DNA from 3 places in the Planomonospora antibiotica genome. Region 2 is predicted to be linked to each of the others. Evidence: riboswitches for the same ligand, from Rfam matches in the RefSeq annotation. Region 2 holds a riboswitch; each other region holds the start of a gene.

Region 1 (9,789 bases), on a different contig from region 2:
CACCGCTCTGATCGCCGGAGCCGCCCGGGTGCTCCGGCCGTCGAACTCCCCGTGAGGATCCCGGATCCCCCGTGACCCCCGGGTGAGGTCTTCCGGTCCCGCGTGCGGGCGCGGCCTTCGAGGCGGCGCGCCCGCACGGCGGTGATCCGCGGCGGGGCTCAGCGCCGTCCGACCCGCCCGGGCAGGGACAGGTCACCGGAGGCGACGTCGAGCACGTTGCTCACCCGCAGCAGCGGGTCGTGCAGATCGGCGTTGATCCGCAGCGCGGCGGTGACGCCGTCGTAGGCGAAGTCCTTCGGGAAGCCCAGGTCCGCCAGGGGGACCCGGATCCGCACCGTGTGGGCGTCCAGCCGCGTCGGGTAGGGCGGGCTGTCGAGGTAGAGCGGCACCCCGGGCCAGGTGCGGGGCAGGTCCGGCTTCTCGCCCTCGGCGATGTCGCGCACCTTCAGCGCTCCGTCGGGGCGGGTGGTGTCGGGGACGAGGACCACCCAGTGGCTGTGCCAGCGGGCGCCGTCGTCGTCGGTGCGGCCGTTGCGGTCCTCGTCGTAGCCGGGGGTGTCGTCGAAGTCGGGGTGGGAGGTCGCGGCGAGCGCGAGGGTGCCGCTGCCGGCGGTGAACCCGACCGTGGAGGGGTCGAGCGAGGTGGGCCAGACGTAGCTGAGCACCTCGCTGCCGGCGAAGGACCCGTGCCGCTCGGGCCGCACGGAACCGGCGCGGCCGCGTACCTGCTCGGTGAAGACGAGATGGCGCCCGTCGCGTCGCACGCTGGTGCGGACGAGGTCGAAGGCGGACGGGCGGGCGTCGCCGCGCGACGAGCGGATGCCGCCGTGCTCCGCGGCGTGCCGGTGGCCCTTCCCGTCCGGGTGGCCCTTCCCGTCCGGGTGGGCGGCCGCGGGCGTGGCGAGCAGGCCTGCGGCGAGCAGGCCGAGCGCCGCCGCGGCGGCGAGGCGGCGCCCCCGGATCTCGATTCGGGACATGCTGACCCTCTTTTCCGTTAGGAGTCCTAAGCTTCGGACTCCGAAGTAAACTAGAAGAGCACGCAGAGCCTGTCAACCTCTATGCTTAGGACTCCTGGCGAATGGAGGGGCGATGCAGCAGGAAGGGCCGCTGCCGGCCGACGCGGCCGCGCCGCCGGCCGCCGACGGGACCGACCTGGACCGCCGGCTGGCCGCGGCGCTGGAGCGGGTCGGGCACGCGGTGCGCACCCTGCTGTGGCGGCAGGCCTACGCCAACGGGCTGAGCCCGATCCAGACCCAGTTGCTGCTGCACCTGTCCGGCAGGACGCGGCCGCCGCGCTCCAGCGACCTGGCCGCCGAGTTCGACGTCTCGGCCGCCACCATGAGCGAGGCGCTCACGGCGCTGCGCCGCAAGGAGCTCGTCCGGCGGGAACCCGATCCGGGCGACCGGCGCAGCCACGTCCTCCTGCTGACCGACGCCGGCCGGAGACTCGCCGGCGAGCTGGCGCACTGGTCCGATCCCGTCACCGCCTGGCTGGGCGGCGCCCCGGAGGCCGACAAGGCCGACACGCTGCGCTTCCTGCTCGACCTCGTGGCCCGCCTCCACGGAACCGGCGTGCTCGCGGTCGCCCGGACCTGCGTGACCTGCCGCTTCTTCGCCCGCGCCGCGCACGACGACCCGGACCTGCCGCACCACTGCCGTCTGCTCGACACTCCCTTCGGGGACGCCGCCCTGCGGGTGGACTGCGCCGAGCACCAGCCGGCCGGCGAGGCGTAGGAAAGGCCGTCAGGGGGAGGTCTCGACCCGGAAGCGCGGCAGCGCCTCGGGATACTTCTCCCGGACGAACTTCAGCAGGTGCTCGCGCATGTCGCACTTGAGGTCCCAGGCGCTGGCGGAGTCGGCGGCGCTCATCAGCGCGCGCAGCTCCACCAGGCCGTTGGGCAGGACGTCGGTGACCTGGAGCACCCAGTCCTTCTGGTCCCAGAGGGGGTGCTCGCGCAGCGCGTGGTAGAGCTCGGTGCGCAGCTCGTCCACCGGGACCGACCAGTCGACCCGGAAGAGCACGTGGCCGATCACCCGGCTGCCGTGCCGGGTCCAGTTCTCGAACGGGTTGGTGGTGAAGTAGGAGACGGGCAGGACCAGCCGGCGCTCGTCCCACAGGCGCAGGACCACGTAGGTGAGGGTCAGCTCCTCGATCCGGCCCCACTCCTTCTCCACCACGACCACGTCGTCCAGCCGGATCGCGTCGCTGAAGGCGAGCTGCAGCCCCGCGACCAGGTTGCCGAGTGTCGACTGGGCGGCGATGCCCGCGACCACGCCCGCGATCCCGGCGGAGGCGAGCAGCCCGGCGCCGAGCGCGCGGACCTGCGGGAAGGTGAAGAGCATCGCGCCCAGCGCGACCACGATGACCACCGCCGAGGCGACCCGGCGGACCAGCGCGATCTGGGTGCGGATGCGCCGGGCCCGCAGGTTGCGCTCGCCCTCGATCCGGATCAGCCGGTCGAGCACGACGTCGGTCACCGCGTAGGCCGCCTGGAGGACCAGCCACGTGACGGAGCCGATCATGGCCAGGCTGAGGAGCCGCTGGATGTTCTGGTTGGTCTCGCCGTCGGCCATGGTGCCCGGCTCGTAGACCGTGTAGGCCGCGACCACGGCGGCCGTGGCGAACGCGGGCCAGGTGCAGCGCCGCATCAGCGGGCCGGCCATGACCCACTTATCCCCGATCAGTCGTGAGCGCAGCACCCGCCTCACCACCTCCACGGCCGCGACCGCGGCCAGTACGGCGACCAGCATGATGATCCAGTCCGTCACGGACGGCGTCCCCCCTCGTCGGCTTTACCGGCGAGAGGTTTCCCCTATAACTGGCCCATAATCAGAAGTCCTCGTCGAATGTGACATTCCCCTCGACAGCCACCTGATACGCAGAAACCCGGCGCTCGAAGAAGTTCGCCAGCTCCTGCACGTCCTGCAGCTCCATGAAGGCGAACGGGTTGGCGGTGCCGTACCGGACGGGCATGCCGAGCCGGGCCAGGCGCTGGTCGGCCACGTACTCCAGGTACCGCCGCATCGCCTCGACGCCCATCCCGGACAGGCCGTCGCCGCACAGGTCGGCGGCGAAGGCCAGCTCGGCCGCGACCGCCTCCTCCATCATCCGGACGACCTGCGCGGCGAGCTCGTCGTCGAAGAGATCGGGCTCCTCGGCGCGTACGGTGTCCACCACGCTGAAGGCGAACTCCATGTGCATGGACTCGTCGCGGAACACCCAGTTCGTCCCGGTGGCCAGGCCGCCGAGCAGCCCGCGGGAGCGGAACCAGTAGACGTAGGCGAAGGCGCCGTAGAAGAACAGGCCCTCGATGCAGGCGGCGAAGCAGATCAGGTTGAGCAGGAAGGCACGGCGGTCCTCCCGCGTCTCCAGCCGGTCCAGCCCGCCGAGCGAGTCGATCCAGCGGAAGCAGAACTCGGCCTTGTCCCTGATCGACGGGATGTGCTCGACCGCGGCGAAGGCCTTGACCCGCTCGTCGTGGTCGGGCAGGTAGGTGTCGAGCAGCGTCAGGTAGAACTGGACGTGCACGGCCTCCTCGTACAGCTGGCGGCTGAGGTAGAGCCGGGCCTCGGGGGCGTTGACGTGCTGGTAGAGGTTGAGGACCAGGTTGTTGGCCACGATCGAGTCGCCGGTGGCGAAGAACGCCACGAGCCGGTTGATCAGGTGGCGCTCCTGGTCCGTCATCTTCGCCAGGTCGGCGAGGTCGGAGTTCAGGTCCACCTCCTCCACCGTCCAGGTGTTGCGGATGGCGGCCCGGTAGCGCTCGTAGAAGTCCGGGTAGCGCATGGGCCGCAGGGTCAGGTCCATGCCGGGGTCGAGCAGCATGCTGGATGTCTCCGTGTCGTCGTCGGGTCGTGCGTGATGCGTGGTGCGCGAGGTCATCGGTCGCGCACGATGCGTGGTGCGCGAGGTCATCGGCCGCGCACGATGCGCGAGGTCGCCGGGTCGCGGGAGGGCCGCACCGCGGGCCTACTGGCAGGCGTCGCAGACCTCGGGGTTCTCCAGGGAGCACGCGACGGCCTCGGGGTCGGCGACCGCGGCGGGCGCGGGCGCTCCCGGAGCCGCGGCCACGGTGGTCTGGGCGATCCTCGTCGCGGGGCGCGAGCGCAGGTAGTAGGTGGTCTTCAGGCCCGACTTCCAGGCGTAGGCGTACATCGAGGAGAGCTTGCCGATGGTCGGGGTGGCCATGAAGAGGTTCAGCGACTGCGCCTGGTCGACGTACGGCGTGCGCGCGGCGGCCAGGTCGATCAGCGCCTTCTGCGGCAGCTCCCAGGCGGTCCGGTACAGGACCTTGAGGTCGGCGGGGATCTCCGGGATGTCCTGGACCGAGCCGTCGGCCCGCTTGATCGCGTCCCGGATCGGCTCGTTCCACAGCCCGCGCGCCTGCAGGTCGCGGACCAGGTAGCGGTTGACCTGGAGGAACTCGCCCGACAGGGTCTCGCGCTTGAAGACGTTGGAGACCTGGGGCTCGATGCACTCGTAGCAGCCGGCGATGGAGGCGATCGTGGCGGTCGGCGCGATCGCGATCAGCAGGGAGTTGCGCAGGCCGGTCTCCGCGATCCGCTCCCGCAGCGCGGTCCACTCGGGCGAGCGTGCGGCGGCGTAGTGGTCGGGGTGGAGCACCCCGTCCGCGGCCCGGGTCTCGCCGTAGGAGGGGTGCCGGCCCCGCTCGGCGGCCAGGTCGGCGGAGGTGCCGTAGGCGGCGAGCGCGATCTCCTCGGCGATCCGGGTGGACAGCTCCAGCGCCTCCGGCGAGTCGAACGGCAGGCGCAGCGCGAAGAACACGTCGGCCAGGCCCATCACGCCCAGCCCGATCGGCCGCCACCGGCGGTTGGCGGCCTCGGCCTCGGGCGTCGGGTAGAAGCCCAGGTCGATGGTCCGGTCCAGGAACCGCACGGCGGTGCGGACGGTGCGGCGCAGCCGCTCCCAGTCGAAGGCGTCCCCGGCCAGGTGGGCGGCCAGGTTCACCGAGCCGAGGTTGCAGACGGCCGTCTCGGCGTCGCTGGTGACCTCGAGGATCTCGGTGCAGAGGTTGGACAGGTGGATGACGTTCTCGGGGCAGGCGGTCTGGTTGGAGGTGCGGTTGGCCGCGTCCTTGAAGGTCATCCAGCCGTTGCCGGTCTGGGCCAGGGTCCGCATCATCCGGCCGTAGAGGGTCCGGGCCGGGACCCGCCGCACGGCCAGCCCGGCCTCCTCGGCGGCCCGGTAGGCGGCGTCGAAGGCGGGGCCGTACAGGTCGGTGAGGTGCGGGACGTCCTTGGGGTCGAACAGCGACCACGCCGCGTCCGCCTCGACGCGGCGCATGAACTCGTCCGGGACCCAGTTGGCCAGGTTGAGGTTGTGGGTGCGGCGGGCGTCCTCACCGGTGTTGTCGCGCAGCTCCAGGAACTCCTCGACGTCGGCGTGCCAGGTCTCCAGGTAGACGCAGGCCGCGCCCTTGCGCCGGCCGCCCTGGTTGACCGCGGCGACGCTGGAGTCCAGCGTGCGCAGCCACGGCACGATGCCGTTGGAGTGGCCGTTGGTGCCCCGGATCAGCGAGCCCCGCGAGCGCACCCGGGTCCAGGCGATGCCGATCCCCCCGGCGTACTTCGACAGGCGCGCGACCTGCGCGTAGCGCTCGTAGATGCCCTCCAGCTCGTCGCGCGGCGAGTCGAGCAGGAAGCACGACGACAGCTGCGGGCGGCGGGCGCCGGAGTTGAACAGGGTCGGCGAGCTCGGCAGGTAGGACAGCGTGGTCATGAGGCCGTACAGCTCGGCGGCCTCGGCCACCGTCTCCGACAGGCCGCAGGCCACCCGGAGGAAGAAGTGCTGCGGGCGCTCCAGGACCTTGCGGGTCTCCGGGTGGCGCAGCAGGTAGCGGTCGTAGACCGTGCGCAGGCCGAAGTACTCGAACCGGGTCTCCTCGCGGACCAGCGCGTCCAGCTCCGCCGCGTTGGCCGCGACGAACTCCGCCAGCCGGTCGGAGACCAGCCCGGCCGCACGGGTGGCGGCGACGGACTCCGAGAAGGTCCGCACGCCGTGCTCGGCGGCCTCGTCGGCGATCAGCCCGTCCAGCAGCCCGGCGGCGGTCCTGGAGTTCTCCGGGTCGGTGATCACCCGGGCGGCGGCCTCCTCGATGGCCAGCCGGCGGGCGTCCGGACCGGCTCCCGTCGCCGGTACGGCGCCGGCCGCCGTGCCGGTCCCCGCCCCGCCCGCGGCGTCGGCCACCGTGCCGATCGCCGTGTCGTTCGCCGTGCCGATCACTGCGCCGATCACCGTGCCGGCCGCCGTGCCGGTCGCGGCCTCTGCCATGGTCTGTGTCACGTGCCACCCCTCGCGCGCTGGAATTCCCCGTGTGTACGGCTCTCCAGGGACGGGCGCGCGTCGGAGGGCGGATCCCGGCCGCAGGAAGGGCACGCGGGAACCGCCTCGTCCGCGGGCCCTCCCTCGAGGCCCTGGACCGCTTGCGTGGCCGGGGCCGCCCCGACGGGCGGCCCGGACCGCCCTCGGGCGTCCCGGAGCCCGGTTCGGCTCCCCTTCCACGCGTCACCGGCAGGTCTTCGGACTCACGGGCGTGTTCGTGCGCTTCCTACTGGCCGTCGCTTCCCAGGTCTCCCCAGTGCCTCTGACGGCGGTCGTTCCCGTTCACCGCTGCGGGGCAGTCCCGGAATCGCACCGGGTTCCCTCTTTCCTCGCCCCGCCAGGGGCGAACCAGCAACGAGGAGGATCCTACATCTAGGGGCGGATCGCGCAACCGGCCCTACAATTTGTGTCCGATGAGCCCAGCAGGCCCAGCTCGTAGAGCACGCCCCGGGTCCGCTCGGTCTCGGTGGCGAGCCACTGCCCAAAGTCGCCGCCGCTCAGGTACACGCGCTCCCAGCCCTGGCGCGCGCACAGTTCCCGCCAGCGCGGGGAGGCGTCGATCCGGTCGCAGAGCGCGACGGCGGCCTCGCGGTCCTCGTCGCTCATCCCTCCGGGACCGAGCAGCCCGCGCCAGTCGGCGTACTCCAGCCGGACCTCCAGCTCCATGAGCGTCGGCGCCTCGATCCCGTCGATCCGGTCGCGGGAGGAGACCGCCAGCGCGCGCAGGCGCCCCGAGGCGAGGCCGGCGGCCAGCGCGCGGGCCGGGACCAGGACCGCGGCGGCCCATCCGCCGCCGAGCGCCTCGACGGCCTGGCCGGCCCCGGCGTACCCGGTGTAGTCGAGGAGGCGGGCGTCCACGCCCAGGCACTTGCCGATCATGCCGTAGAGGACGTGGTCCGGGCCGCCGGCCGACCGGCCGCCGACCACCAGCCCGGCGGGGTCCCGCCGGAGCCGGGCGGCGAAGTCCTCGAAGGAGCGCAGCGGCGAGTCGGCGGAGACCGCCAGCGCCGCCCACTCGCCGACCAGGCGGGCCAGCGGGGTGGCGGACTCGGCCAGCGGGGCGGCGCCGGACGTCTCCGCCCCGGCGACCATCGGCATCCCGGCCACCAGCAGCCCGCCCTCGCGGGTGAACGGCACACCGGAGGTCCGCGACGCGGCGAGGGCCGCGAGGGCGGCGGCCCCGGCCCCGCCCGGGTGGTTCCCCACCTCGACCGTCCGGGCCAGTCCGTCGCCGGTCAGCGCCGACGCCAGCGCCCGGGCCACCCGGTCGGCCTCCCGCCCGCGGGCGGCGGGCGCGATGACCGACAGCCTCCCCCACGCCGGAGGCCCGGCGCCGCCCGTCGCCCCGCATCCCGCCGCGGCGACCACGACTCCCGCGGTGATCCCGAAAAACCGCCTACGGTGCATAGGTGCCCCTTTCCCAGGGTGCCCTTGGCACTCTAGGTTACAGCACCATCACTTTCCGCAACAGAACGGGACGTAGCGGGCGTCATGCTCCGGCTACTCCACCGTGACGCTCTTGGCCAGGTTCCGGGGCTTGTCCACGTCCCGCTCCAGGGCGACGGCGGCGTGGTAGGCGAAGAGCTGGAGCGGGATGCCCAGCAGGATCGGGTCCAGCTCGACCTCGTTCTTGGGCACGACCAGGCAGTCGTCGGCCAGCTTGGGGTCGGCGACGCGGTGGCCGACCATCAGCACCCGTCCGCCGCGCGCCCGGATCTCCCCCAGCGTGGTCAGGTTCTTGTCCAGCAGCTCGTCGTCGGGGACGATCGCCACGGTCGGCATCTCCGGGCCGATCAGCGCCAGCGGGCCGTGCTTGAGCTCGCTGGCCGGGTAGGCCTCGGCGTGCACGTAGGAGATCTCCTTGAGCTTCTGCGCGCCCTCGCGCGCCACCGGGTAGCCCCGGACACGGCCGACGAACATGATGCTCGGCGAGTCGGCGTACTTCTCGGCCAGCTCCTTGACCTGCGGCTCCAGGGCGAGGATCTCCTTGATCTGGTCGGGCAGGGCGCGCAGCCCCTCGCAGATCCGGCGGCCGTCGGCCGGCGACAGGTCGCGCACCCGGCCCAGATGCAGGGCGAGCAGCGCGAAGGCCACGGCGGTCGAGGTGAACGCCTTGGTGCTGGCGACGGAGACCTCGGGCCCGGCGTGCAGGTAGACGCCGCCGTCGCACTCGCGGGCGATGGCGCTGCCGACGGTGTTGACGATGCCGAGCACCCGGCCGCCCTTGCGCTTGAGCTCCTGGACGGCCGCGAGGGTGTCGTAGGTCTCCCCCGACTGGCTGATCGCCACGTACAGGGTGTCGGGCTCCACGACCGGGTTGCGGTAGCGGAACTCGCTGGCCGGCTCGGCGTCGGCCGGGATGCGGGCCAGCTCCTCGATGAGCTGCGCGCCGATCTGGCCGGAGTAGTAGGCCGAGCCGCAACCGATGATCTTCACGCGGCGGAAGGAGCGGGTCTCCCGCGCGTCCATGTTGAGGCCGCCCAGGTGGGCGACGTTGAAGCGCTCGTCGAGGCGTCCGCGCAGGGTGCGGGCCACGGTGTCGGGCTGCTCGGAGATCTCCTTGAGCAGGTAGTGCTCGTAGCCGCCGGTGTCGTAGTGCGCGGCCTCCCAGTCGACGGTCAGCGGCTCCTTGGCGGTCTCCCGCGCGTCGCTGGCGAAGGTGTTGAACCCGTCGGCCCGCAGCACCGCGAGCTCGCCGTCCTCCAGGTGCACCACCTGGCGGGTGTAGCGGACCAGCGCGGCCACGTCGGAGGCGGCGAACATCTCCTTCTCGCCGATGCCCAGCACGATCGGGCTGCCGTTGCGGGCCACGACCACCTCACCGGGGCGCTCGGCGTCGAGCACGGCGACGCCGTAGGTGCCGACGACCCGCTTGAGCGCGAGGCGGACGGCCTCCTCCAGCGAGTCGGTCTCCTTGACGGTCCGGGCGATCAGGTGCGCCAGCACCTCGGTGTCGGTCTCGGACAGGAAGACCGCGCCGTCGGCCTCCAGCTTGGCCCGCAGCTCGTCGGCGTTCTCGATGATGCCGTTGTGCACGACCGCGACGCGCTCGTCGTTCGACAGGTGGGGGTGGGCGTTGACGTCGCTGGGCACGCCGTGGGTGGCCCAGCGGGTGTGGCCGATGCCGACCGTCCCCTTGAACCGCGCGGGCACGGCCGCCGCCAGGTCCGCCACGCGGCCCTTGACCTTGCGCATCTTCAGGCCCTTGTTGGAGACGACCACGCCGGCCGAGTCGTAGCCCCGGTACTCCAGGCGCTGGAGGCCCTCCAGCAGGATCGGCGCCGCGTCCTTCGGGCCGACGTAGGCCACGATTCCACACATGATCATCACCCTCTCACTGAGATATTTGTACCCTTTGTACGGTTTTATCCGTAAACGATCCGTCGCAACTGGCGCAGGGAGAGCTCGGGGGGCGAGACGCGGCGGGCCGCCAGCTCCGCGGCGAT
Region 2 (9,789 bases):
CCGTTGGGCGGGCCGGTGAACCGCGAACCTCAACGCGACCTCCTCCTTGTGGGGTAGTTGCTGTTGGAATCCCCCGTCTTCAGACGGGGGAGGACGTCAATTCACCCTGGCCACCGGTGACATCACCTCCAAGGACGGCGCCGGCCGCTACGCGCTGGAGACCTTCCCGGAGCGATGGCACCGCGTGGCCGACGAAGCCCTGCGCATCCGGCGCGCGGACCGGGCCCGGCCTGTGCTCTCCGGCGTCGCCGCCGATCTGACCGAGTTCCTGCCCCTCCGCGCGGAGCGAGACCGGCGATCGCTGTATCGGACACCGCAGGCCCGCCGCCGCGACGTACTCGCCTTCGCCGACCTCGTCATCACCGACGCACACCGGATCCACCGGGCGGCAAGGAAGTGAGGGTGACGGCTCGGGCCCGGACGCCCGAAGCCGTGCTGAGCCGCGGGGCCGCCCGAGGAGCACCGAGGGGATCCGGCCCAGGAGGAGAGGAGCGTCGGATCGGCCGGTGCTCGTGCTCCGGCGGACGGTCAGGGCGGTGCCGCCCCGCGAGGGCTTCCCCGCGGGGCGGGGCCCGCTATCCCCGGCCCTCCAGGTCGCCCTCCGCCTTGAGGTAGACCTCCTGCACCCCGGCCAGGATCTCCGGGTCCGGGTGCTCCCACATGCCCCGGTCGGCGGCCTCCAGCAGCCGCTCGGCGATGCCGTGCAGCGCCCACGGGTTGGACTCCGCCAGGAACGCCTGGTTCTCCGGGTCCAGGACGTAGGCCGCGGCGAGCCGGTCGTACATCCAGTCGGCGACGACCCCGGTGGTGGCGTCGTAGCCGAACAGGTAGTCGACGGTGGCGGCCAGTTCGAAGGCGCCCTTGTAGCCGTGCCTGCGCATCGCGGCCAGCCAGCGCGGGTTGACCACGCGGGCCCGGAAGATCCGGGAGGTCTCCTCCGACAGCGTCCGGGTGCGGACCGCGTCCGGACGGGTGCTGTCGCCGATGTAGGCGGCCGGGGCCCGGCCGGTGAGGGCGCGGACGGTGGCGACCATGCCGCCGTGGTACTGGAAGTAGTCGTCGGAGTCGGCGATGTCGTGCTCGCGGGTGTCGACGTTCTTGGCCGCCACCGCGATCCGCCGGTAGGCCGTCTCCATGTCCTCGCGCGCCGGGACTCCGTCGACGCCCCGGCCGTAGGCGAACCCGCCCCAGACCGCGTAGACCTCGGCCAGGTCGGCGTCGTCGCGCCAGTTGCGGCTGTCGATCAGCGGCAGCAGCCCCGCCCCGTAGGCGCCCGGCCGGGAACCGAAGATCCGCATCGTGGCCCGGTCGCCGCGGCCGGAGTCGGCCAGCACGTGGGCCCGGACGTAGTTGTCCTCCTCCGGCTCGTCCAGGGCCGCGACCAGCCGTACGGCGTCGTCGAGCATGGCCACGACGTGCGGGAAGGCGTCCCGGAAGAACCCGCTGATCCGGACGGTGACGTCCACCCGGGGCCGGCCCAGCTCGGGCAGCGGGATCGCCTCCAGGCCGGTGACCCGGCGCGACGCCTCGTCCCACACGGGCCGGACGCCGAGCAGCGCGAGCACCTCGGCCACGTCGTCCCCGGCGGTGCGCATGGCGCTGGTGCCCCAGACCGAGAGCCCGACCGAGCGGGGCCAGCCGCCCGTCTCCTCCCGGTAGCGGGCCAGCAGTGAGTCCGCCATGGCCTGCCCGGTCTCCCAGGCCAGCCGGCTCGGCACCGCCTTGGGGTCGACCGAGTAGAAGTTGCGCCCGGTCGGCAGCACGTTGACCAGCCCGCGCAGCGGCGACCCGCTCGGCCCGGCGGGCACGTACCCGCCGTCGAGGGCGTGCAGGATCGCGCCGATCTCGTCGGTGGTCCGCGCCAGCCGGGGCACGATCTCGGTCGCCGCGAACCGCAGGATCCGCTCCACCAGCGCGAGGTCCGCTCCGCGGGCGGCCCCCGCCGGAGCGGCCGCGCCGCCCGATCCACCCGGCCCGGGTACGGCGCCGCCGTCCGATCCGGGTACGGCGCCGCCGTCCGGTCCGAGGACGGCGGCGACCGCGTCGGCCGCGGCGGCCGGGTCCCAGCCGCGGCCCTCCATGGCCTCGACCAGCGAGCGGGCCAGCGTCTCGGCCCCGTCGACGCCCGCCCGGTCCGCGCTGCCGTCCTCCGCCAGGCCCAGGGCCTCCCGCAGGCCGGGCAGCGCCTCGCTCCCCGCCCACATCTGGCGGGCCCGGAGCATGGCGAGCACCAGGTCGACGCGGACCTCCCCCTGCGGGGCGGCGCCCAGCACGTGCAGGCCGTCGCGGATCTGCACGTCCTTGACCTCGCAGAGCCACCCGTCCAGGTGGAGCAGGAAGTCGTCGAACTCCGCGTCGTGCGGGCGGTCCCCGACCCCCAGGTCGTGGTCGAGCCGGGCCGCCTGGATCAGCGTCCAGATCTGGGCGCGGATCGCCGGTAGCTTGGCCGGGTCCATGGCCGCGATCGAGGCGTGCTCGTCGAGGAGCTGCTCCAGTCGCGCCATGTCCCCGTAGGTGTCGGCGCGGGCCATCGGCGGCACCAGGTGGTCGACCAGGGTGGCGTGGGCGCGGCGCTTGGCCTGGGTGCCCTCTCCGGGGTCGTTGACCAGGAACGGGTAGATCAGCGGCAGGTCGCCCAGGGCGGCGTCCGGGCCGCAGGAGGCGGACATGCCCGCGGACTTGCCGGGCAGCCACTCCAGGTTGCCGTGCTTGCCGACGTGCACGACCGCGTGCGCGCCGAACCCGTCGGCCAGCCACCGGTAGGCCGCCAGGTAGTGGTGGCTCGGCGGCAGGTCCGGGTCGTGGTAGATGGCGATCGGGTTCTCGCCGAAGCCGCGCGGCGGCTGGACCATCACCACGACGTTCCCGGCGCGCAGCGCGGCCAGCACGATCTCGCCCTCCGGGTCGCGGGACCGGTCGACGAACAGCTCGCCGGGCGGCGGTCCCCAGTGCGCCTCGACCCGCTCGCGCAGGTCCGCCGGGAGCGTGCCGTACCACTCGGCGTAGGTGCGCGCGGCGATGCGCACCGGGTTGCCGGCCAGCCGTTCCTCGGTGAGCCAGTCGGGGTCCTGCCCGCCCGCCGCGATCAGCGCGTGGATCAGCGCGTCGCCGTCCTGCGCGGCCACGCCGGGCAGCTCGCCCTCGGCGCCGATGTCGTAGCCGTGCCCGCGCAGCGCGGCCAGCAGCCGCACCAGGCTCGCGGGGGTGTCCAGGCCGACGGCGTTGCCGATCCGGGAGTGCTTGGTCGGGTAGGCCGAGAGCATCAGCACGATCCGCCGCTCCGCGGGCGGGACGTGCCGCAGTGCGGCGTGCCGTACGGCGATGCCGGCCACCCGCGCGGCCCGCTCGGGGTCGGCGGCGTAGACGGTGAGCCCGTCGGCGTCGGTCTCCTTGAACGAGAACGGCACGGTGATGATCCGGCCGTCGAACTCGGGGATGGCGACCTGGGTGGCGGCGTCCAGCGGAGAGAGGCCGTCGTCGCTGCCCTCCCAGGTCTCCCGGCTGCTCGTCAGGCAGAGTCCCTGCAGGATCGGCACGTCCAGCCCGGCCAGCGCCCCGACGTCCCACGCCTCGTCGTCGCCGCCGGCCGACGCGGTCGCCGGGCGGGTGCCCCCGGCCGCGAGCACCGTCACCACCAGGGCGTCGACCTGGCGCAGGGTCTCGATCAGGGCGGGCTCGGCGGCGCGCAGGGAGGCGCAGTAGACGGGCAGCGCCCGCGCGCCCGCGTCCTCGACCGCCGCGCAGAGCGTCTCGACGAACGCGGTGTTCCCGGCGACGTGGTGGGCCCGGTAGTACAGCACCCCCACGACCGGGGCTTCCCCGGCGGCGTCCCGGCGGGCCTCGCGCTCCAGCACCCCCCAGGCCGGGGTGGGCCGGGGGGCGGCGAAGCCGTGGCCGGTGAGCAGCACGGTGTCGGACAGGAACCGGTGCAGCTCGGCGAGGTTGGCCGGGCCGCCGTGGGCGAGGTAGGCGTGCGCCTCGGCGCAGACGCCGCCGGGGACCGTGGACAGCTCCATGAGCTCGGCGTCGGGCGCCTGCTCGCCGCCGAGCACGACGACGGGCCGGGGCCCGGCGAGCAGGGCGTCCAGGCCCTCCTCCCAGGCGCGGCGCCCGCCGAGCAGCCGGACCACGACCAGGTCGGCGCCCTCCAGCAGCGGCGGCAGGTCCGCGGCGACGAGCCGGGCGGGGTTGCCCAGCCGGTAGGCGGCGCCGCTCGACCGGGCGCTGAGCAGGTCGGTGTCGGAGGTGGAGAGCAGCAGGATCACGCGGCACGTCCCTGGGGACGGGGGCACGGCGAAGGGCGCACGGAGACTCTTCCTCCCTCGGGGTCCTCGCCCCGGGTCGTCGGCGGACGCGAGGGCCGGAGTCTCCTGGCTCCCGGATCGACGCTCCCCCCGGCCTTCCCGTCCGCACGCGGACAGTGGCCTGGTTGGGGGTCGCTCCCCGGTCACAGTGGCGGGACCGCGCCGGATTCACACCGGCTTCCTCCCATTGCCTTCGCTTGACCATGAGCGTACGGCAGTTCGATCGTCCGGAGGAACCCGGCGTTAGCATCCTCGGCGTGACCGTTCCCGACCTCTCCGGAACTCCCGGCATATCCGGCTCATCCGGCACACCCGGCGAGCCCGGCCTCCCCGGCCCTTCCGGCCCGCCCGGCGCACCTGGGCCCGCCGGTTCCTCCTCCCGCGCCTCCGGCGGTCCCGGGCCCTCCCACGCGCCCGGCGGACCCGGACCCGCCGGCTCCTCCCGCGCCTCCGACGGTCCCGGCTACTCCGGCGTGCCCGGCGCGTCCGGCCTCCCGGGCCGGTCACGGTCCGACGCGTGTCCCGGGGCGCTGCAGACGCACGCCGCCGCCGACGGCGGGCTGGCCCGGATCCGGGTTCCCGGCGGCCGCCTGTCCTCGGCCCGGCTGCGCGAGCTGGCCCGGGCCGCCGCCGAGTGCGGCACCGGCGTCATCGAGCTGACCTCCCGGGCGAACGTCCAGGTCCGCGGGCTGGACGAGGAGTCCGGTCTCGCGGCGCGGATGGCGGAGGCGGGCCTGCTGCCCTCGCCGACCCACGAGCGGGTCCGCAACATCCTGGCCTCCCCGCTGACCGGCTGCGACGGCCGCGGGCTGCTCGACGCGGGCCCGCTGGTCGCCGAGCTGGACCGGTCGCTGTGCGCCCGCCCGGAGCTGGCCGCCCTGCCCGGCCGGTTCCTGTTCGCCGTCGACGACGGCCGCGGCGACGTCGCCGGGCTCGGCGCCGACGCGGGGATCCTGCCGCTCGCCCCCGACCTGGCCGCGGTCCTCGTCGCGGGCGCCGACAGCGGCCTGCGCGTCCCGGTGTCCGAAGCGGTTCCCGCGCTGCTCGCGGTGGCCGGGGCGTTCCTGGCGGAGCTCGCGGACGCGGAGACCGCCGCCTGGCGGATCGGGGAGCTGCCCGGCGGTCCCGGCCGGGTCACGGCACGCGTCCGCGCCGAGGCGTCCGGCTCGGCCGTCACCCCGGCGGGCGCTTCCGCGGCGGCCCCGGCGGACACCGCGGTGCTGCGTCCCGGGACGGATGCCGGGGCGGACGCCGGGATCGGCGAGCCGGTGGAGACCCCGGCGCCGCTCACCGCGACGGGCGCGGAAGCGGGCGCCGGGCTCGGCGAGCCGGTGGCGCCGCACCCGGTCGCGCACGGGCCGGTGGGCGTCATCGAGCCGGCCCGCGGGCACGGGGACCGGAAGGGGGACGGGGAGCCCGGCGACCGGGTGGCCCTCGGCGTCGCGGTGCCGCTGGGGCGGCTGACCTCGGCGCAGGCGGAGCTCCTCGCCGGGCTGGCCGCCGAGGTACGGCTCACACCGTGGCGGGGGGTGGTCCTGCCCGGTCTGACCCGCGCGGAGGCGGCGGAGGCGGCCGTCCGGCTGGCGGACGCCGGGCTGGTCACGGACCCGGACTCGCCGTGGACCGGCGTGAGCGCCTGCACCGGCCGCCCGGGCTGCGCCAAGTCCCTCGCCGACGTCCGGGCCGACGCGGCCTCCGTCATCGGCCTCGTGGAGGCGGGCGCCGCCTCGCGTTCGATGAGATCGCCCGGCACCGGTACGCTCCCCGTGCACTGGGCGGGCTGCGAGCGCCGCTGCGGCCGTCCGGCCGGGCGGGTCGTGGACGTGGTCGCGACCGGCGACGGCTACCGGGTGGACGCGGGCGGCCTCAGCCTGGCCTGTGCGGACATCGGACAGACCGCGGCCGCGGTGGCGGCCGCCAGAGGGGAAACGTGATCGACTACGTCCGCGACGGCGCGGAGATCTACCGCCGCTCCTTCGCCACCATCCGCGCCGAGACCGACCTGAGCGGGCTGCCCGAGGACGTCGCGCGGGTCGCGGTCCGCATGGTCCACGCCTGCGGCATGGTGGACCTGGTCGACGACCTCGGCTGGTCCCCCGGCGTCGTGGCCTCGGCGCGGGCCGCGCTGCTGGCCGGGGCCCCGGTGCTGTGCGACGCGATGATGGTCGCCTCCGGGGTGACCCGCCGCCGTCTCCCGGCCGGCAACGACGTCGTCTGCACCCTGGGCGACCCCCGGGTGCCGGAACTCGCCGAACGCCTGGGCACCACCCGCAGCGCCGCCGCGCTGGAGCTCTGGCGCGACCGGCTGGAGGGCTCCGTGGTCGCGGTGGGCAACGCGCCCACCGCGCTGTTCCGGCTGCTGGAGATGGTCGAGGAAGGCGCGGGACGGCCCGCGGCCGTACTCGGCGTCCCCGTCGGCTTCATCGGCGCCGCCGAGTCCAAGCAGGCCCTCGCCGGCCACCCGGCGGGCCTGCCGTACCTGGTCGTGCACGGCCGCAGGGGCGGCAGCGCGATGGCCGCCGCCGCCGTCAACGCGATCGCCAGCGAACAGGAGTGAGCGCCATGACCGACGACCCGACCGGTGCGACCGGCGCGACCGCAGGACACGACGGGCGCACCGGGCACGACGCGCCCGCCGCGGGCCGGCTCTGGGGGGTGGGGCTGGGGCCGGGTGATCCGGAGCTGGTGACCGTCAAGGCCGCCCGCCTCCTCGGCGCGGCTGACGTGATCGCCTACCACAGCGCCCGGCACGGCCGGAGCATCGCCCGCTCGGTCGCCGCGCCGTACCTGCGGGAGGGCCAGATCGAGGAGGCCCTCATCTACCCGCTCACCACGGAGACGACCGACCATCCGGGCGGCTACCAGGGGGCGATCGACGACTTCTACGCCGAGTGCGCGCTCCGGCTGGCCGCGCACCTGGACGCGGGGCGCGACGTGGTGGTGCTGTGCGAGGGCGACCCGCTCTTCTACGGCTCCTACATGCACATGCACAAGCGCCTGGCGCACCACTACACCACCGAGGTCGTCCCGGGCGTCACCTCGGTGAGCGGGGCCGCGGCGGTCCTCGGCCGGCCGCTGGTGGAGCGCGACGAGACGCTGACGGTGCTGCCCGGCACCCTGCCCGCCGAGGTGCTGGCCGAACGGCTCGCGGCCGCCGACTCCGCCGCGGTGCTCAAGCTGGGCCGGACGTTCACCAAGGTCCGCGACGCGCTGGAGAAGGCGGGCCGCCTGGAGGAGGCCTGGTACGTGGAGCGCGCCACCACCGGCGGGCAGCGCCTGGCCCCGCTGGCGGAGGTCGACCCGGACGGCGTGCCGTACTTCTCGCTGGCCCTGATCCCCAGCCCGGTGAACGCCGGGCCGGTCCCCGCCGCGGCCTCCGCCGGTCCGGCCGGTACGGCGGAGGCCGCGACCGGCACCGCGACCGGCAGCGCAAGCGGGACCGGACGGGCGGGCGGGACCGGCGAGGTCGTGGTCGTCGGGCTGGGCCCGGCGGGCCGGCCGTGGCTGACGCCGGAGGCGCAGGAGGCCCTGGCCGCCGCCGACGAGCTCGTCGGGTACGGCCCCTACCTGGACCGGGTCCCGCCCAACCCGCGCCAGCGCCGGCACGCCACCGACAACCGGGTGGAGGCCGAGCGGGCCGCGCACGCGCTGGAGCTGGCCAGGGCCGGGTCCCGGGTGGCCGTCGTCTCCTCCGGCGATCCCGGGGTGTTCGCGATGGCGAGCGCGGTGCTGGAGGTGGCCTGCGAGCCGCGCTTCTCCGGCGTGCCGGTGCGGGTGCTGCCGGGCCTGACCGCGGCGCACGCGGTCGCGAGCCGGGCGGGGGCGCCGCTCGGGCACGACTACTGCGTGCTGTCGCTGTCGGACCTGCTCAAGCCGTGGGAGGTCGTGGCGGAGCGGATCAGCGCGGCGGCGCGGGCGGACCTGGTGCTGGCGATCTACAACCCCGCCTCCAGGAGCCGGACCTGGCAGGTGGCCGCGGCCCGCGACCTGCTGCTGGAGCACCGCGCGCCGGAGACGCCGGTGGTCGTCGGCCGGGACGTCGGCGGGGCGGGCGAGAGCGTGACGGTGACCACCCTGGCCGAGCTGGACCCGGCGGCGGTGGACATGCGCTGCCTGCTGCTGGTCGGGTCCTCGACGACGCGGGTGGCCGACCGCGGCGACGGCCGCCGGGTGGTCTTCACCCCCCGCCGCTACCCGGCATGACGTGCCCGGCGGGCGTACGGCGGGGCCGCCCGGCCCTGCCCGGCCGTCCCGTGAGGGCGTCCGCGGCCCCGCCCGGTCGTCCCGCCCCGCCGCCCCCGGTGCTACCCGGCCGCGCCGGCGACGGCCTCCAGCCAGGCGACCGCCTCCTCGACGGTCGGCACCGCGGGCACGCCGCCGGGCGCGGGCGGGCGCTGCACGACCACGACCGGCAGGCCCAGCTCGCGGGCGGCGTGCAGCTTGGCGGTGGTCATCTCGCCGCCGCTGTCCTTGGTGACCAGCACGTCGATCCGGTGCCCGCGCATGAGGGCGAGCTCGCCCTCGCGGGTGAAGGGGCCCCGGCTGAGCAGCACCTCCACCCGGCGCGGCAGCGGCGGCTCGGGCGGGTCCACCGAGCGGGCCAGGAACCACAGCCCGTCCAGGTCCGCGAAGACCGGCAGGCTGCGGCGGCCGGTGGTGAGGAAGACCCGCTCCCCGAGGGCGGGCAGCAGCGCGGCCGCGGCCTCCAGCGACGGCACCGAGCGCCAGTCGTCGCCCGGTCCGGCCTGCCAGCCGGGGCGGCGCAGGATCAGCAGCGGGAGCCCGGTACGGCGGGCCGCCTGGACCGCCGAGGCGGTCATCCGGGCGGCGAACGGATGCGTGGCGTCCACCACCGCACCGATCCGGCGCTCCGCCAGCCAGGCGGCGAGCCCGGCGGGGCCGCCGAACCCGCCCTCGTGCACCTCCCCCACCGGCAGCTTCGGGTCGCGCACCCGGCCGGCCAGGGAGGACACCACGTGCGTCCCGGCCCGGCCGGCGAGCGCGGCGGCCAGCCTCCTCGCCTCGTCGGTGCCGCCCAGCACCAGGACGTTCAGCACCCCGTCACCCCTCTCCCCTCGCGGAGCGTCCGCGTTCTCCGGTGCCGGGTCCCCGGGGTCCTCCCCCTCACGTGCCCGATCACCGGGACACCGTACCGGCCGGGGAGCCGGCGGTGAGCGCGCCCCTGCGCCACGGCTGGACCACCGGCGCGTGCGCGACGGCGGCGACCACCGCCGCCTACACGGCGCTGCTGACCGGTGAGTTCCCCGACCCGGTGGAGATCTCCCTGCCGAAGGGGAGGCGCCCGGCGTTCGCGCTGGCACGGGAGTCCCTCGCCGCGGACGCGGCGACGGCCTGGGTGGTCAAGGACGCGGGCGACGACCCCGACGTGACGCACGGCGCGCTGATCTCGGCGACGGTACGGCACGGCGCCCCGGGCGGCGGCGTGGTGTTCACCGCCGGCCCCGGCGTCGGCACGGTCACCAAG
Region 3 (9,789 bases), on a different contig from region 2:
GGGGTCCAGGTCCCGCAGGTCGGTCCCGTCCCACAGGACGGCGCCGCGCTCCGGGTCGTACATCCGGCACAGCAGCTTGATCAGGGTGCTCTTGCCGGCGCCGTTGCGGCCGACCAGGCCCACCGTACGGCCGTGCGGGATGGTCAGGTCGACGCCGCGCAGCACCCAGGGACCGTCAGGGGCGTAGCGGAACCACACGTCCCGGAAGACGATGCCCTGCCTCAGCGGCGCGACCGGCCGGGGACGCGCGGCGACGGGCAGGTCGCTCCCGGCGGACGTGACCTGCCGGTAGTGACCGAACAGCAGCAGCTGCCGGTGGGAGTCGGAGACGCCCCGGACCAGTGCCAGGCCCGCCGCCTGCACCCCGGCCACCGCGGCCACCAGCAGGGAGACGTCACCGAGGGTGATACGGCCCGCGACCGCGCCCAGCACCGCCCAGAGCAGCGCTCCGCCCGCCACCGCGGCGCCCAGCAGCCCGGTCAGCGCCTGCGCCCTCATCTGGCGCAGGTCCATCCGCCGGTTCTCCGCGTCGGACCTGCGCCGCTGGGCCGACATGCGCCCGCGCAGGTACGCGCCGACGCCGAACAGCCGGATCTCCTTGGCCGCCTGGGGGTCGGTGAGCAGGTTCCGGTAGAACATCTCCCGGCGCTCCACCGGGCTCAGCCGCCAGTGCAGGGAGGCCCTGCGGCGGGCCAGCCGCATCTCGGTGGCAAGCACCGGTACGGCGGAGGCCAGCACCAGCACCGGCATCCACGGTGAGACGACCAGCAGGGAGCCGAGGAACCCCAAGCCGGTGATGACGGCTCCGGTGACGGACAGCACACCGGAGACCACCACTCCGGGCGTGGCCCCGCCGTGCTGCAGCGCCATCCGCATCCGGTCCAGGAAGACCGGGTCCTCGAACCTGGACATCCCGACGAACCGCTCGGTCACGATGAACAGCCGCTCCTGCGCCAGCAGACCGACCCTGCGCTCGTTCTCCGCCGAGGCGAACCGGGTGACGTGCGGCACCAGGCCGGTGAGCAGTCCGGCGACGGCGAGCGCGGCGCCCAGCCCGAGGACCGGGCCGGAGTCCGCGGCGGTGGTGAGGGCGTCCAGGAGCAGTTTGGTCAGCCACGCCGTCACGACCGGCACCAGGGCGGCCAGCAGCGTGAGGGCCGCGAACACGGCCGTGTGGAAACGGCTCGCCTCCCGGCTCAGCCGCAGGGCCTCGATGATCCCGCGCACCGTCTCAGACCCCCGCGCCGGCGGTCATCATGTCCCGCACCGTCGTCCCGGAGGCGCGCACCAGGCCGCCGGGGTCGACGAGCGCCATCGCCGGGTAGCCGGTGACGCCCAGCGCCCTGCCGACCGGTCCGCCGGGCGTCTCCTCGGTGACCACCGTGGCCACCGGTTCCAGCGCCGCGCGCTTGGCCTCGAGGTCGCGTTCCGCGCCGATCAGCAGCACCAGCACCTGCTCCCCGCCTCCGGGGAAGACCTCGGCGATCTGCAGGAACTCGGGCAGCCGCTCCTCGCAGCTGCCGCAGCCCTGGGCGAAGGCGCCGAACAGGGTCGTGCTCTCGGCGAAGAAGCCCTCGTCGACCGGTGCGTCCCGGGTGGTGCGGGCGCGGAAGGCGCCCGCCTTCTCCCCGCCCGCGAGCATCACCCGGGGGAGCGCCCCCGGTCCCGGGTCCCCAGGCGCGGCCGGCGGCCCGCCGCTCCTGTGCAACCGACGGATCAGCGCCGCCGTCAGCAGCAGGTTCAGTACGCTCAACACGCCGGTTAGACCGGCGAACACCATCACGAAACCGGACATGGGACACCCCTGCGGTGAGTTCGATTCGAGCTGCGGGCGGATCGGCGGCGGTGGACGGGCTCGCCGTACCCGGCGGTCAGGCCGATGGCCGCCACCGCCCGGTGGCGGCCGGTGACGTCGTGCAGGTCCGGCGGAGGGCGCCGCGCCTCTTGTTCAGACGCGGCGCCCGGGTTCTCCCGGACGTTTCCCGTCCTGCGTCCGGCCGCCCACCGCGCGGACGGGCGGGACACGCGTACGCCGCCGGTGACCCTCACGGCGGGTGGATCGCTCCCCCCGCCGTGGTCGGCGGGCTCCGCCCGGACCCGGGATCGCGTGCTCTCCCGCTCGGACGCGATCCCCGGCCATGGCTACCCGCCGAGGCGGCGCCGACGTGTCAGCAGTGCGACTTGTCCTCGGTCCACACCTTCCTGGCGTCGAAGTCGACGCAGATGTAACGGGTGGAGATCGTCGTGGCCGGCGGCGGCGGAACACTGAAGTGGCAGTGCCCCAGCGTGCTGGAGATGGGGGTGCAGACCTTGGCCATGGCCTGCGCCTCCCCTGCGGGGACCAGGCTGCCCAGCAGCCGCTCGGTGAACGATTCGATGCTGCGAACCATCCGTCTCACCTCTCTCTAGACCGCCCCTCCCGTCCAGGAGGGGCGGGATGTTCTGACACCGGCAACCGTAGGGAGGCTCTGCATGGAGGCTGCATGGTAACGACATGGTAACGACGTGCGCCGGTTCCGCATCCCGGCCAGGAGCGTGATCCCGCAGGTATGCGGGCAGGCGAGGGAGCGGACATGCCGTGGGAGCCTGTCCGGCGAGGGCGAGGGCGAGGGCGAGGGCGGAACGGGGAAACCGGTGTGACTCCGGCGCGGTTGTCGCGCTGCGGTGGTCGGTGCGAACTCGTCGCGACAAGGGCGGCCCGGATCGTGCGCATTGATCCGTTTCATGTGATGATGGCGCGAAGGCGAGCGCGGACTGAGGAAGCCGGTGTGAATCCGGCGCGGTCCCGCCACTGTGATCGGCGAGCGGATCCCCACCACGCCACCGCCCCTGCCCGGGGTGGGAAGGCGGGGACGAGCAGCGACCCGAGAGCCAGGAGACTCACGCGGTCGCCTCCTCGATGAACTGGGGCGGATCTCCCCGGAGAGGAGCGGGCTCCGGTGCCCGCTGGGCCGGTGGCCGCGCCGAGAGGCTTCTCGGCGTTCCCTCTCCCGGATCCGCCCCGTTGTGCAGATTCCGTGAGAGGAACACTTCATGACGGGCAGACGTCCCGCGTCCCTCCTGCTCGCCCTCCTGGTATCCGGAGCGCTGGCCGCCTGCGGCGGCACCCCGGCCGGTGACGCCCCGGCCGCAGCCCAGGCGGCCGCCGCGCCCGCGGGCTTCCCGGTCACCCTGGACAACTGCGGTGTACGGACGACCTACGAGCGGCCGCCGCGGCGGGCGATCTCGATGAACCAGCACGCCACCGAGGTGATGCTGGCCCTGGGGCTGGAGAAGTCGATGATCGGCACCGCCTATCTCGACGACAAGGTGCTGCCGGAGTACCAGGCGGCCTACGACGCGATCAAGGTGGTCGCGAAGGAGTACCCGGCCTATGAGGCCCTGCTGGCCGAAGAGCCCGACTTCGTCTACGGCGGCTTCGCCAGCACCTTCGACGAGAAGGAGGGCCGCGGCCGGGACGTCCTGCACAAGGCCGGCATCAAGACGTACCTGAACGTCGAGGAGTGCGCCAAGGGCCCGGTGGCCATGGAGCTGATGGACACCGAGATCCGCAACGTCGCGAAGATCTTCGGCGTGCCCGGCCGGGCCGAGCCGCTGCTCACCGAGCTGCACACCGCTCTGTCCGGAGTACGGGAGAAGCTGGCGGGGGCGGCGCCGGTGAAGCTGTTCGTCTACGACAGCGGCGACAGGACCGCCTTCACCGCCGGCGGCAAGGGCATCGGCAACGAGATCATCACGCTGGCCGGGGCGGAGAACATCTTCGCCGACCTCGACAAGGTGTGGGGCGACGTCTCCTTCGAGCAGGTCGCCGAGCGCGCGCCCGACTGGATCGTCATCTACGACTACGGCAGCCAGTCCGTGGAAGCCAAGAAGAAGTTCCTACTGGACAACCCGGCGCTCAAGGACGTGCCGGCGATCAAGAACAAGCGGTTCGCGGTGCTGCCGCTGTCGTCGGTGGTGCTCGGGGTCCGGGCACCGGGGGCGGTCGAGGCGCTGGCCGGGCAGCTGCACGCCGACCGGTTCGAGTGAGCGGGCTGACCGCGGGCGCCGTACTGCCCGCCCGGCGCCCGGGCCTGCCGTACCCGGTCGTGCTCGGTCTGCTGCTCGCGCTGCTGGGCGCGGCGGCGACGGCCGCCGTCGCGGCCGGGTCGGTCACGCTCCCGGCGGGACAGGTATGGGGCATCCTGCTGCACCGGGTGCACCCGGCGCTGGCCGAGCCGACCTGGACCGCCGTGCGGGAGACCATCGTCATGGACGTGCGACTGCCGCGTGTCCTGCTGGCGGCGGTGATCGGCGCAGGCCTGTCGGTGTGCGGCATGGCCCTGCAGGCCCTGGTCCGCAACCCCCTGGCCGACCCCATGCTGCTGGGCGTGTCCTCCGGAGCCGGCGTCGGCGCGGTCAGCGTGGTGGTGTTCGGCCTGACCGTGTTCGGCGTGTTCTCGCTGCCCGTCGCCGCGTTCCTCGGAGCCCTGGCAGCCCTGGTGGCGGTGTACTTCCTGGCACGCTCCGGCGGCCGGATGACCACGGTCCGGCTGGTGCTGGCCGGAGTCGCGACGGCCGAGGTGCTGTCGGCCGTGGCCAGCTTCCTGGTGGTCACCTCCAACGACCCGCACAAGACCCAGTCGGCGGTGCGCTGGATGCTGGGCGGCCTGGCGGGGACGACCTGGACGGTGGTGTGGATCCCGGGCGCCGCCGTGCTGGCCGGCACGGCCGTGCTGGTCGGGGTGTCCCGGCCGCTGAACCTGCTGCTGGCCGGGGAGGAGGCGGCGGCCTCGCTCGGGCTGGACGTGCACCGCTTCCGGGCGGCGCTGTTCGTGCTGGTCGCCTTGATGATCGGCACGGTCGTCGCGGTCAGCGGGGCCATCGGCTTCGTCGGGCTGATCATGCCGCACGTCGTCCGGCTGCTGATCGGCGCCGACCACCGCCGGGCGCTGCCGGCGACGGCGCTGCTCGGGGCGGCCTTCCTCATCGCGGCCGACCTGGCGGCCCGCACCCTGATCGCGCCGGAGGAGATCCCGGTGGGGATCATCACCGCGCTGGTCGGCGGGCCGTTCTTCCTGTGGCTGATGCGGAGGCGCGCCAAGTGAGGCTGACCGTGGAGGACGTGTCGGTCCGCGCCGACGGCCGGGACCTGGTCCGCGGGATCTCTTTGGAGGTCGCCGGGGGAGAGGTGCTGGGGCTGGCAGGGCCCAACGGCGCGGGCAAGTCCACGCTGCTGCGCACCCTCTACCGGGCCCGCAGGCCCACCTCGGGCCGGGTGCTGCTGGACGGCGAGGACGTCTGGAAGATGCCGCCCGCCCGGCTGGCCCGGCACCTGGCCGCCGTGCTCCAGGAGAGCGGCGGTGACTTCGAACTCACCGTGTACGACGTCGTCGCCATGGGCCGTACCCCGCACAAACGCGCGTTCGACGGCGACAACGCCTCCGACCGGGAGATCATCGCCGACGCCCTGAACCGGCTCGACGTGGCCGACCTGGCGTACGCGCCGTTCGACCGGTTGTCGGGCGGCGAGAAGCAGCGGGTGCTGATCGCGCGGGCGCTGGCCCAGGAACCGGCCGTGATGGTGCTGGACGAGCCGACCAACCACCTCGACCTGCGCCACCAGCTGGATGCGCTGAGCCTGGTGCGCGGGCTCGGCGTCACCTCGGTGGTCGCCCTGCACGACCTCAACCTGGCCGCCGCGTTCTGCGACCGCATCTGCGTCATGGACGGCGGCCGCGTCGTGGCCCTCGGCACGCCCGCCGAGGTGCTGACCCCCGCCCTGCTGGCCGACGTCTACCGGGTCGACGCCGAGGTGGCCGCCCATCCCGAGACGGGGATCCCGCAGGTGACCCTGCGCACCGGAGGGAGCCGCGCCGCGCGCTGACCTCCGCCCGCGAAGCAGCCGGATCCGGCATCCGGTCTTCCGCCGTGCGGTCTGCACGAACGGAGTGCGGAACCGCGGAACCGGCACCCGGAGAAACGATGCTCCGGGAAAATCCTGTGGACGAGACGACTGGGACAATGGAATAGTCCCGCCGTGAGCACAACCTACCCGTCTGTACCTCCTGAGCCTCTCCCGCTCGGTGACGGCCTCGTCCTGCGGCAGGCGCAGCCCACAGACCTCGACCAGATCGGCGCGCTCCTCGCCGAACGCGGCGACCCGGCCGACGCCGTCGACCACCGCCTGGTCGTCACCGACCACGACGCCGGCTGGCCGGCCTGTGCCGTGGTCGTCGACGGCGACCGGGTCGTCTCCACCGCGACGCTCCTCGACGAGGAGGTGCGCATCGGCGGTATCCACCTGCCCGCCGGCCAGGTCGAACTGGTCGCCACCGACCGCGAATACGAAGGACGCGGACTCGTACGGGCGCTCATGCAATGGGCTCACGACCGCTCCGCCGCCCGTGGCCACGTCATTCAGGTGATGATCGGGATCCCGTACTTCTACCGGCTGTTCGGCTACGAATACGCCATCGACATACCGCAGGCGCTGACCGTGCGGACCCCGCCGCCCGATGACGGGGCGAAGCCCGTGCTCCGCGCCGCTCAGCCCCGTGACGTCTCCGCGATGGCAGGCCTTCAGGATATGGCCCAGAGCCGGTTCGACGTGTCCGTGCCCCGTTCGGCGGCGTGCTGGCGATGGCTGCTGGAGCACGAAGCGAGCACCCTGTGGGTCCTTGACCGCGCCGGCGCCGTCGTCGCCACCGGACGCACCACACCCCCCGACGACGACGGGGTGCTCCTGGCCGAGGCCGCCGCACTCGACGGGCCGGCGGCGCAGGAGCTGCTTCGGGGTGTCGCCGCGCTGGTACCCGGCGGCCGGGTACGCACCGTCCACCGGGCCGGAACCGCGGCCGACGCCGCCTGGCATGAGCTCCTCGACCGCGGACCGCGCAAGCAGGCGGAGCAGTACTACATCCGCATCCCGGACACCGCAACGCTGCTCGACCGCCTGCGGCCGCTGCTCTGGCAGCGCCTCACCGCGGCGGGGACGGAACGCACCGGCCGCGACATCGTCATCTCCACCTTCGGCGCCCACTACCGGATCCCGGTTCACGACGACGGGCTCGGCGAGATCGTCGCCGGCGGTGCGATGCAGAGCCCCGGAACCGTGGGGGGCGCTGGAGTGGCGCCCGACCATCTGCCCGCCCTGCTGTTCGGCCCGCACGGGATGGAGGGGCTGGCACGGATCCGGCCCGACGTCTACGCCGGGGAGGAGGAGCTGTTCCAGGCGCTCTTCCCACCGCTCACCGCCGACGTGCTCAGCTACTACCTGCCGTACTGAGCCCGTTCTCCGGCCCTCGTCGCTCACCGGCGCACCGGGTGACGGCGCGTACGGCCGCGGCCGCGGCTCCGGCGCCCTCCAGCAGGATGGAGGCCTCGCCGACGGCGCGGGCTGAAATGCGGAAAACCGGTGACGACCCGGCGGGGTGATTCACTCACCCGGCGGGCGACGCAGCCGATGGTCGGAGTGCGAGCGCCGACGGCGCCCGACGAACGCTACGGACATGACAGCACGGGGAACCGGACATGAGAAAGCTCAACGATTTGAAGGTCGGCACGCGCCTGGGCGGCGCCTTCGCCGTGGTGGGCGTCCTGCTGTGCGGCGCCGTCGGGGTGGGAGCCGCCGGCATCTCCTCGGCACGGGACGCGGCCGCACGGATGGACACCAGCGCGGCGGTGCGCGGCGCGGCGCTGACGGCCAAGTTCCGCACCGCCGACTTCGCCGGCTGGCAGACCGGATACGCCTTCGACGCCCTGCGCGGCGTGCCGGGCGCCGCCGATGACGCCGTCGGCCAGCGCAAGAACTTCCTGGCCTCCACCGCCGCCTTCCGCGACGACCTGGACAAGCTGGCGGGCCTGGAACTGACCGCCACCCAGCGCGAGGACCTGCAGCGGGCCGAGAGCGCGTTCGAGGACTTCCTGGACGTCGACGGGCGCATCGTCGCCGCCTACCGCGACGGCACGCCCGCCCGGGTGGACGAGGCCAACGATCTGGTGGCCGGTGAGGCGCTGGAGCGCTTCGACCAGGCCGCCACCGCCGTGGACGAGCTGGCCGCCGAATCCGTGACCAACCTCACCGCCGCGGCCGCCGACGCGCGCACCACCAGCGACAGCTCCCTGCGGCTGATGCTGGGTGCGGGCGCCCTGTGCCTGCTTCTGGCCGCCGGGCTGGCCGTGGCCGTGACCCGGACCGTCACCCGGCCGCTGGCCGCGACCGTGCAGGCCTTGCGCACCATCGCCGCGAAAGACCTGACCGTCTCCATCGACACCTCTCGCCGCGACGAACTCGGGGACATGGCCCGCGCCCTGGCCCAGACCGTGGGCGTGCTGCGGGACGCCTTCGGCGTGATCGCCCGCCACAGCGCGACGCTGACCGGTGCCTCCCGCGAGCTGACCGCCGTCTCCACGCGGATGGACGGCGCCGCCACCGGTACCGCGGCCCGCTCCGACCAGGTCGCCGCCACCGCCGAGCAGGTCTCGGCCAACGTGCAGACCATCGCGGCGGCCAGCGAGGAGATGAGCACCACCATCGCCGAGATCGCCGGCAGCGTCTCGCAGGCGGCGCGGGTGGCCGACACCGGCGTGCGGACCGTGCGGGACGCCGGTGAGACCGTCGCCAAGCTGGGGGCCTCCAGCGCGGAGATCGGCTCGGTCATCAAGACCATCACGAGCATCGCCGAGCAGACCAACCTGCTCGCCCTGAACGCGACCATCGAGGCCGCCCGCGCCGGCGAGCAGGGCAAGGGGTTCGCGGTGGTGGCCGGCGAGGTCAAGGACCTGGCGCAGGAGACCGCCAAGGCGACCGAGGACATCGCCCGCCGGATCGAGGCCATCCAGGTCGACACCGAGGCGGCGATCGCAGCCATCGGCGGGATCAGCGAGGTCATCACGACCGTCAGCGAGCACTCCACCGCCATCGCCGCCGCGGTGGAGGAGCAGAGCGCCACCTCCGGGGAGATGAGCCGCAACATCTCCCAGGCCGCGGTCGGTGCCGACGACATCGCCGCCGGCATCACCGCGGTCGCCGGCGCCGCGCAGACCACCACCGCCGGGGTGGCCGAGGCCCGCCGGACCGCCGGTCGGCTCGATGAGGTCGCCGCCGAACTGCACGGCATCGTGGACCAGTTCGCCGTCTGAAAGGTTCCGCCACCGGCGCGGGCGGCGGCCCCGTACAGGGCCGTCCCCGCGCCGGTGGTCTTCGAACGGGGCATCGTCCGCGGCCACGCGCTGCACGCCACCCGTGACCAGGCGACGACCGCCGACGGGTCGGCCTTGGCATTCGGCTTGCGACCGAACGCAGCGGCACTGCCGAATGCACCGCCACGGCCTCTCCGCCGTTGCGCGACAAAGCTCGTGCCCGGCTGCCCGGTCGTGATCACCTTGGGTGGTCGATCGTCTCGGGCGGGAACGGTACGGCGGGCGCTTCCCGCCCGAGAAGGGCGTCACAGGCCGGCGCCGCCGGTCGCGTCGATCACTCTGCCGGTCACCCAGCGGGCGTCGTCGGAGGCGAGGAAGGCCACGATGTCGGCGATGTCCTCGGGCTGTCCGATCCGGCCGAGGGCCGCCAGGGACGCCGCGTGGGCCTGGGCTTGCGGGTTGCCGCGAAGCCACCCCGCGTTGACGTCGGTGTCGACGATTCCGGGCGCCACCGAGTTGACCGTGATGCCCCGCGGCCCCAGCTGCTTGGCCAGGTTGAGGGTGAAGGTGTCCAGAGCGCCCTTCGTGGAGCCGTAGGCGATGATCTCCGGCATGGCCAGGCGGGCCGCGCCGCTGGAGATGTTGATGATGCGTCCGCCGTCGTGC

What was found. A riboswitch is a leader RNA that binds a small molecule or an ion and turns the genes downstream of it on or off. The one in region 2 is predicted to bind cobalamin.
Region 1: linked by a shared signal. The riboswitch ahead of IEZ06_RS07155 (ribonucleoside-diphosphate reductase subunit alpha) and the one ahead of cobN (cobaltochelatase subunit CobN) in region 2 are both predicted to bind cobalamin.
Region 3: linked by a shared signal. The riboswitch ahead of IEZ06_RS21490 (ABC transporter substrate-binding protein) and the one ahead of cobN (cobaltochelatase subunit CobN) in region 2 are both predicted to bind cobalamin.

The regions. Positions count from the first base shown of each region.
Region 1 covers NZ_BMQE01000005.1:258,676-268,464, reverse strand. The annotation lists gene IEZ06_RS07180 (pentapeptide repeat-containing protein) at 1-55, shown strand, start outside; gene IEZ06_RS07175 (hypothetical protein) at 159-977, opposite strand; gene IEZ06_RS07170 (MarR family winged helix-turn-helix transcriptional regulator) at 1,090-1,734, shown strand; gene IEZ06_RS07165 (mechanosensitive ion channel family protein) at 1,744-2,769, opposite strand; gene IEZ06_RS07160 (ribonucleotide-diphosphate reductase subunit beta) at 2,831-3,826, opposite strand; gene IEZ06_RS07155 (ribonucleoside-diphosphate reductase subunit alpha) at 3,971-6,304, opposite strand; cobalamin riboswitch at 6,515-6,711, opposite strand; gene IEZ06_RS07150 (Bug family tripartite tricarboxylate transporter substrate binding protein) at 6,716-7,750, opposite strand; gene glmS (glutamine--fructose-6-phosphate transaminase (isomerizing)) at 7,844-9,670, opposite strand; gene IEZ06_RS07140 (hypothetical protein) at 9,709-9,789, opposite strand, start outside.
Region 2 covers NZ_BMQE01000059.1:135-9,923, forward strand. The annotation lists gene IEZ06_RS31780 (transposase) at 1-57, shown strand, start outside; gene IEZ06_RS37380 (aminoglycoside adenylyltransferase domain-containing protein) at 47-400, shown strand; gene cobN (cobaltochelatase subunit CobN) at 576-4,265, opposite strand; cobalamin riboswitch at 4,365-4,487, opposite strand; gene IEZ06_RS31795 (ferredoxin-like domain-containing protein) at 4,562-6,238, shown strand; gene IEZ06_RS31800 (precorrin-8X methylmutase) at 6,235-6,861, shown strand; gene IEZ06_RS31805 (precorrin-2 C(20)-methyltransferase) at 6,867-8,507, shown strand; gene IEZ06_RS31810 (cobalt-precorrin-6A reductase) at 8,609-9,358, opposite strand; gene IEZ06_RS31815 (cobalt-precorrin-5B (C(1))-methyltransferase) at 9,475-9,789, shown strand, end outside.
Region 3 covers NZ_BMQE01000024.1:43,174-52,962, reverse strand. The annotation lists gene IEZ06_RS21505 (ABC transporter ATP-binding protein) at 1-1,227, opposite strand, end outside; gene IEZ06_RS21500 (TlpA family protein disulfide reductase) at 1,232-1,795, opposite strand; gene IEZ06_RS21495 (hypothetical protein) at 2,169-2,390, opposite strand; cobalamin riboswitch at 2,714-2,907, shown strand; gene IEZ06_RS21490 (ABC transporter substrate-binding protein) at 3,034-4,029, shown strand; gene IEZ06_RS21485 (FecCD family ABC transporter permease) at 4,035-5,087, shown strand; gene IEZ06_RS21480 (ABC transporter ATP-binding protein) at 5,084-5,866, shown strand; gene IEZ06_RS21475 (GNAT family N-acetyltransferase) at 6,020-7,267, shown strand; gene IEZ06_RS21470 (methyl-accepting chemotaxis protein) at 7,513-9,123, shown strand; gene IEZ06_RS21465 (SDR family oxidoreductase) at 9,429-9,789, opposite strand, start outside.